DNA from 3 places in the Pseudarthrobacter sp. BRE9 genome. Region 2 is predicted to be linked to each of the others. Evidence: riboswitches for the same ligand, from Rfam matches in the RefSeq annotation. Region 2 holds a riboswitch; each other region holds the start of a gene.
What was found. Region 2 has a riboswitch for cyclic di-AMP ahead of Q9R31_RS07225 (LysM peptidoglycan-binding domain-containing protein). Riboswitches for the same ligand answer to the same signal wherever they lie in the genome.
Positions count from the first base shown of each region.

Region 1: it holds a riboswitch for cyclic di-AMP, as region 2 does, so the genes downstream of both, Q9R31_RS16195 (peptidoglycan DD-metalloendopeptidase family protein) here and Q9R31_RS07225 (LysM peptidoglycan-binding domain-containing protein) in region 2, are expected to answer to the same signal.
Region 3: it holds a riboswitch for cyclic di-AMP, as region 2 does, so the genes downstream of both, Q9R31_RS18230 (hypothetical protein) here and Q9R31_RS07225 (LysM peptidoglycan-binding domain-containing protein) in region 2, are expected to answer to the same signal.

Region 1 covers NZ_JAUZUY010000009.1:148,892-151,083, reverse strand. Annotated here, with positions in the region: gene Q9R31_RS16200 (metal-dependent transcriptional regulator) at 1-444, shown strand, start outside; cyclic di-AMP (ydaO/yuaA leader) riboswitch at 553-797, shown strand; gene Q9R31_RS16195 (peptidoglycan DD-metalloendopeptidase family protein) at 808-1,629, shown strand; cyclic di-AMP (ydaO/yuaA leader) riboswitch at 1,742-1,936, shown strand; gene Q9R31_RS16190 (NlpC/P60 family protein) at 2,007-2,192, shown strand, end outside.
Region 2 covers NZ_JAUZUY010000002.1:505,815-508,006, forward strand. Annotated here, with positions in the region: gene Q9R31_RS07215 (DNA alkylation repair protein) at 1-388, opposite strand, end outside; gene Q9R31_RS07220 (TraR/DksA C4-type zinc finger protein) at 352-711, opposite strand; cyclic di-AMP (ydaO/yuaA leader) riboswitch at 1,063-1,229, shown strand; gene Q9R31_RS07225 (LysM peptidoglycan-binding domain-containing protein) at 1,233-2,078, shown strand; gene Q9R31_RS07230 (protein adenylyltransferase SelO family protein) at 2,189-2,192, opposite strand, start outside.
Region 3 covers NZ_JAUZUY010000012.1:11,898-14,089, reverse strand. Annotated here, with positions in the region: partial or broken gene Q9R31_RS20195 (ArnT family glycosyltransferase) at 1-82, shown strand, start outside; gene Q9R31_RS18240 (VOC family protein) at 212-580, opposite strand; gene Q9R31_RS18235 (MarR family transcriptional regulator) at 642-1,100, shown strand; cyclic di-AMP (ydaO/yuaA leader) riboswitch at 1,283-1,444, shown strand; gene Q9R31_RS18230 (hypothetical protein) at 1,450-2,175, shown strand.

The sequences.
Region 1 (2,192 bases), on a different contig from region 2:
GCCGATGTCATCGGCCTGGACTGGGCCTACGTCCACGACGAAGCCTGCCGCTGGGAACACGTCATGAGTGAGCGGGTGGAGCGGCGCATCTACGAGATGCTGGACCATCCCACCGAATCGCCGTACGGCAACCCCATCCCCGGCCTTGCGGCGCTGGGCGGCCAGGCGGGTCCCGGCTTTGCCGACGGCGCCATCAGTTTGGTGGAAGCAATGAAGAACTACGGGCCCTCCTCCGCCGTGACCGTCAGCCGCCTGGCGGAGCCCATCCAGGTAGAGCCGGAACTGCTGGCGCAGCTGGACGAAGGTGGGATCCGACCCGGTGCTGCAGTGGCGCTGGAACGCGTGGGTGAATACATTTCCGTCCGGGTCCCGGGGATCGAAGGAGCGCTGGAGCTGCCGCCCGAGGTGGCTGCGCACGTATTTGTGGCCGTCAAGCAGGGCTGATCCGGGCCTTCCATACCCCAGACAAGGGCATCTACGCAAAGGTAACGGAATTGTTACCTAGGGACTTAAGCCCCTATAGTGGAACCAAGCGTTGATACATAAGCGTTACCTGACCCGGAGCCGAGCTCTGCCAGCGGGCCAGGCATACGAGTTCGTTACTGGCAGAGGCGGGGGAACCACAAGCGGCAGCGGGGGACTGCCTTGGGGTGAAGTCCGTCAGTAGCAAGCCTCTCCAGTGAAGGGTTCTTCCGGGAATACCCCTGTGCGGAAGCTTGCCTGTTGCGGACCGGGTCTTTGATCTCTCTGACCCGAATCCGACAGCTAACTCCGCAGGCTTCTTCCAGAGAGGAACCCTTCTTGACCATGCAGACCTCACGGGGGCGCCGACGCGCGGCCGGCCCCCCTTCGGCATCCCGGGTTGCCGAAGTTGTCGCAGCGGAGCGCCCCCGCGACCTGCATCGCGACGCGCGCCGCCGCCGGGGTCCATTCCGGCAGATGACGGAGTTTGCCGCCGCCAGCGGCGTCGGTCAAAAGGCCGGTATCGCCCTTGCCGCCACCGGCCTTGTGTTGACGGTCACAGTACCCTCCACGGGCGCCGTTATGGCCACGGATGCCTCTGGCAGCGCGCCCATGGCAGCCTCCGCGGTGAGCCCCCAGCCGCAGATCTCCGCTGATATCGGAGCCCAGATCGACTTCAGCCGTTCCGCGGTGGTGACCCAGGCTGACCCGGACGGGAAGCTGAAGCAGCTCCTGAGCGCCCAGTCCGCCGGCTCTGTCACGCGTGCCGCCTCGGCCGGCACCCTGGCTGCACCCCTCACGTCCCTCGCTACCGCTTCGCCCTTCGGTTACCGGGTCAGCCCCATTACCGGAGGCTCCGGTGACTTCCACCGGGGCCAGGACTTCGTGGCGCAGTGCGGGACCTCGGTCCTGGCTGCCGCGACAGGTACGGTGACGTTCGCGGGCTGGCACCAGTTCGGCGGCGGAAACCGGGTGGTCATCGACCACGGCAACGGGTTGGAGACCACCTACAACCACCTCTCGTCCTTCAGCGTCAAGGTGGGCCAGACCGTCTCCCGCGGGGACGTTGTGGCATTGAGTGGAACCACCGGCGCATCCACCGGCTGCCACCTGCACTTCGAGGTCCAGGTCAACGGCGAAGTGGTCGATCCCATGGGCTGGCTGTAACCGAATGATTGCTCACTCTCAGATCGCCGTGACCGGTCGTGACCTGAATGTGACATTGAAGCAAAACTGCTGTACCGTCTAACTCGCGTCAACTTTTCCGAAGTTGACGCTCTTGAGTGGATTGCCTAACTCTGCCACCGCTCAAGGTCCGTTCGCATTTCATCGTCTGGCAGGGGCGGGGGAACCAATTTTGGCCTTCATCCAAGAAGGCCTTGGGGTTAAGTCACGAGCTTCCCAGGAAGCAGTGTGGCCGGGTGACTCCCATCCGAATCCGACAGCTCACCTCGCAGGCATTGGGAGAGGCTACCTTCGTGTCTTCACGCCATCATTCTGCGCGCCACCGTGCGCAAACGGTCCGCAGCAACCCCTTGGACGCCATGTCCAAGGCCGTCAGTGCAAATGCCGGGACCGTGGGCCGCCAGGCTGCCGTTGTGGCAGCGGCCTCGGGACTCATCCTGAGCATGGGCCTGCCCGCCACGGCAGCTGACACCACTGCCGGTGTCTCTGCCTCCACCGAGTCCGGTTCGGCCCAGGCGGCCCTCGCTGTCACCGCCGCCCCCACG
Region 2 (2,192 bases):
CTGACCGGAGGAAGCCTTCCAGGCGGGTCAGGTCCGAATGGTTCAGCAGCCGCACCTTTGACTGCAGCAGCACCACGGCGGCAAGCCGCCGCTCGAAAACCGGGCGGGAGCCGGGCCTTGGCTGTCCCCAGAGGGCGGAGGCCAGCATCACGGTTCCGTCGTGGTCGAGGTCCTTGAACTTGCGCAGGGCGTCGCGGACGGTTCCGCGGACGGCCCCGACAGAGGACCCATAGGAGGCCAGCACGCCGCCCAGCCGGCTTCCGACGTCGTCCGCCCGGTACCAGGCACCCTCATTCTGCAGTGTCCGGTCAACGAAATCCGCCGCAGCCGACACCACGTCCGTCGTGCCCGTCACCGTCCGCGCCCCGAAGAAGCGTGTTGGATGCAAAACGGGGTCCATGGCCGCGCTTCCAGCCTGCCTTCAGCAATGGGTTGCCCGCAGATGGCGCAGATTCCATAGGTTCCCGCGGCCAGCCGTGCCAGGGCCGCTTCAATCTGGTCCAGTCCGGCCGAGCTTTGTTTCAGGAGCGCCGATGCCTGCGAGAGTTCGAAGGCGATCGTGGCGCCCTCCGGATCGTGTTCGTCGTCCACGTTGGAGTCCTGGCGGGCCGAATTCGCGGCGTCGATGTCCGCCCGCAGCGCCGGCAGCAGCGCCCCCCGCCGCGCCCGCTCCTCTTCGAGCAGCGTACGGAACCGTTCGAAATCTGGCATGGGGAAAGCCTAGCGCGTTACCCCGTACCGGCTCAGGGACACGGGCATGTGCGGGCATGCCTGGGTTGGTCACGAACAGGGGTATAATCCCGGGATCCAACGTGGTGATTGGAAGGCAATTGCAAGCCTCCGTCGCCGGATTGTTACCGTTTTTGACCCAGACTCCCAGGAATCGGCATCAGCCGAGGTCGCTCCCGCAATCCGGTGTACATCAAGACGTTTGCGGAATTGAGAGGGAAACCTCGTATGTTATCCAAATGTGACAATCAGGGTTAGCGCGGGTTATGGTCTTCTGGTGTCCCTCTCAGACGGGACATTCCCGTCAGCATGCCGAGCCCTGCCGCTGATCATGGGATTCAATCGCTTTCCTGTTGGCAGGGACGGGGGAACCAAGTTTCCACGGCCACTTGTGGCCTTGGGGTTAAGTCGTTAGCGCTCCGCCCGCGGAGTCCGCTAACGGCCGGGTATCTCCAACCCGAACCCGACAGCTCACCCCGCAGGCATGGGAGAGGCGATCAACCGTGTCAAAAATTTCCACTACTGCCCGTCACCGCGCGACTCCGGCCCGCTCCATTGTGCTCGAGGGCCTCGCCGTAACCGCCAAGACCCAGGCCCGCTCGCTGGGCCGTCCGGCGCTCGCAGTTGCTGCAGCGTCCGGCATTGCATTCGGCGTCGGAGCCCCGGCCCATGCAGGTGTCACCGGTCCGGACACCACTGAGAACACCAGCGTCCAGGCATACTCGGCACCTGCAGCCCCGGCAGCAGCCCCCGCCGCGGCAGCAGGAACCGTCCACACCGTGGTTTCCGGCGACACCATTGGGGCCATCGCGGCCGCCTACGGCGTCAGCCTCAACGACGTCCTGTCCGCCAACGGACTGGGACTCTCTTCGGTCATCTACCCCGGTGACCAGATCCAGATCCCCGGCGCGGGCTACACCGCAGCACCGGCTCCGGCCCCCGCCGCAGCAGCTCCGGTCCAGCCGGCAGCCGCAACCGCACCGGCAAACACCGGCATGAACATGTCCTACGCCTCCGCCACCCCGGTGGCCTCCACCGGCACGGGAACCGGCGCTGCGATCCTGGCCTCCGCCTACAGCCAGGTCGGCGTGAACCAGGACTGCACCGCAATGGTGGAGAAGGCCCTGCGCTCCGTCGGCAAGTCCGTCGGCGATCTGGCCCCCACCCAGTTCTTCCAGTACGGAAGCGTTGTCGGCGCTCCCGCCCCCGGCGACCTGATCATCACCTCCGGCCACGTGGGCGTTTACGCCGGCGACGGCCAGGTTGTGAGCGGCGGCGTCAACGGCTACAGCACCGAAGTCCACTCCATCAGCTGGCTCGGCGGCTACTCGGCAGTCCGCGTAGCCTAGTCTTCGCGGCGCTTCGAAATACCGAAGCTGGTTTCAACCAGGAGGGCGGCAGCCGGGTACTCCCCCGGCCGCCGCCCTCCTGTCGTTTTCCCATCGGCCCTTGCGGACCGTCAG
Region 3 (2,192 bases), on a different contig from region 2:
AAACTCCGAGGTGGCTGCCTGGGTCCAGTCCAATTTCCAGGCCCGGACCGTGGGCAACTCCACGGTGTACCAACTGACCAAGTACGACTCCAGGGCCAGCCACTACCCACGCCGGTTCGCGCTCCATCAGCTTCGGTTTACGGGCGCTTGGAGTACCAAAGCGCGGCCACCTCCCGTTGGCGGGCCCAGCAGGACGGTGACGTTCGGCGCTTTAAGTCCGGTCGTGGAGGGTGACGTGATAGCCGTCGGGGTCTGCGAAGGTGAAGGTGCGACCGAATGGGCCATTTATCAGTGCCGAGACGATCGGGTAGCCGTCGGCAACGAGAGCGTCGTGGATGGCTTGGACGTCGGTGGCGTGGAGCCAGATCGCCGCCCCCATGCCGGGCTGGGCAACGGACGCGAGATCGGTGCCGGGAACGATGTCTCGAAGTGCGAACGCGATCGGGGTCGTCTCGAAGACGACGGCGTGAGGCGGGCCCGCTGGTGAGCGGACGAGGCCAAGGTAGTGCTCATAGAACGCCTGCGACGCGTCGAGATCGCGAGCTTGGAGTGAGATGAAGTCAGGGCCTGTCACGGGCATGGGATGCTTCTTTCGGTAGTGTCAGTTTTCTGACATCGCCAACGTATGTCAGAATACTGACATGAGTCAAGAAGGCGTCGACCTCGAAACCTCATTGGGCTACTTGCTGAAAGAGGCATCGAGCGCCCTCCGCGCTGCCATGGAGGCGGTACTCCGCCCACTCGGCATGACCGTTACGCACTACTCCTGCCTCGAATTGCTCGCACAGCGCCCGGGCCTGTCCAATTCTGAACTCGCGCGGGGAGCCTTCGTGACACGGCAGACGATGAACGTGCTGCTGCAAGGCCTGGAACGGGACGGATACGTGACCCGGCCGGCAGAGGCCCGCGTTGGGAAAGTTCTTCCCACGCAGCTCACGCCACGCGGTCGACAGAGCCTCGAGGAGGCGACCGTTGCGGTCCGATCCGTCGAGGTCAGAATGCTGGGCGGCATGTCGCAGGAGGAACGGTCCGGCGCGTATAAAATCCTGCGCAGCATGATCCACTCCCTGCGCAACGATGAGGGTGGATCGCAGCGGTAAGGTGGCCGCCCGGCTGCCCCTAAAGACGGTCCTCCACCGGCCACTATTCGGTCACGGGAGCGCAATCCGACGCGCTGATATCGTGACTTCCGTTACCTAAATGTGACTTTCACTTGTTCTTCCTGTACCGTCGATTGGGTGCAGTCCCCGTTCGGGCTGCATATCCCGGGTTGACGCCAAGCTCTGCCGCTTCCCCGGATTCCGATTGAGCTACGGCAGAGGCGGGGGACCCACCGTCCCGGGCACTGAACGCCCTTGGGGTTAAGCCAGTACGTGATCTTTTCCGTGTGGCCGGATGCCCTCATCCGAACCCGACAGCTAACTCCGCAGGTGTGAGAGGCGATCAATCATGTCCAAAAACACGGCAGAAGCACGCCTGCTGCAGGCCAAGGCTAAACACCGGGCCAAGCAGCAGGCCAAGAAGACCACCTTGGGCCAACGCGTCGGCGTCCTTGCAGCATCGTGCGCGGTGCTGGTGGGGGTAGGCGCGGCAGGACAGGCAAGCAGCATGACTCCGGTGTCATCCACCGCGTCCACCGCAGCGTCCGATGCTCAAATGAGCATCGAGAAGAGCGAAATCCGTTCCAACCCGGCAGCGAGCCCGGCTCCCGCTGCCATCAGCGTGGCACCCCAGGCAGCGGAACCAGCCCCCGCGGCGGCACCTGCCGCGGCACCGGCAGCCCCCGCGCCCGAAGCGCCCGCCCCGGCTCCAAAACCAGCACCGGCCCCGGCTCCAGAGCCCGCTCCGGCAGCCGCTGTCGCCGTCAACGATCCCGCCGGCGCCCAGGCCTACGCGGCCAGCCAACTGGGGGCCTTTGGCTGGGGACCGGACCAGATGCAGTGCCTGCAGACGCTATGGACCAAGGAATCTGACTGGACCACCACGGCCACCAACGCCAGCAGCGGGGCGTACGGCATCGTCCAGTCCCTGCCTGCTGAAAAGATGGCCAGCGCCGGCGCGGACTACCTGACCAACTACCGCACCCAGATCAACTGGGGCCTGGACTACATCAAGAAGAGCTACCAGTCGCCATGCGGTGCCCTGAACTTCCACCTGGCACACAACTGGTACTAGGCAACAACACTCCCTGG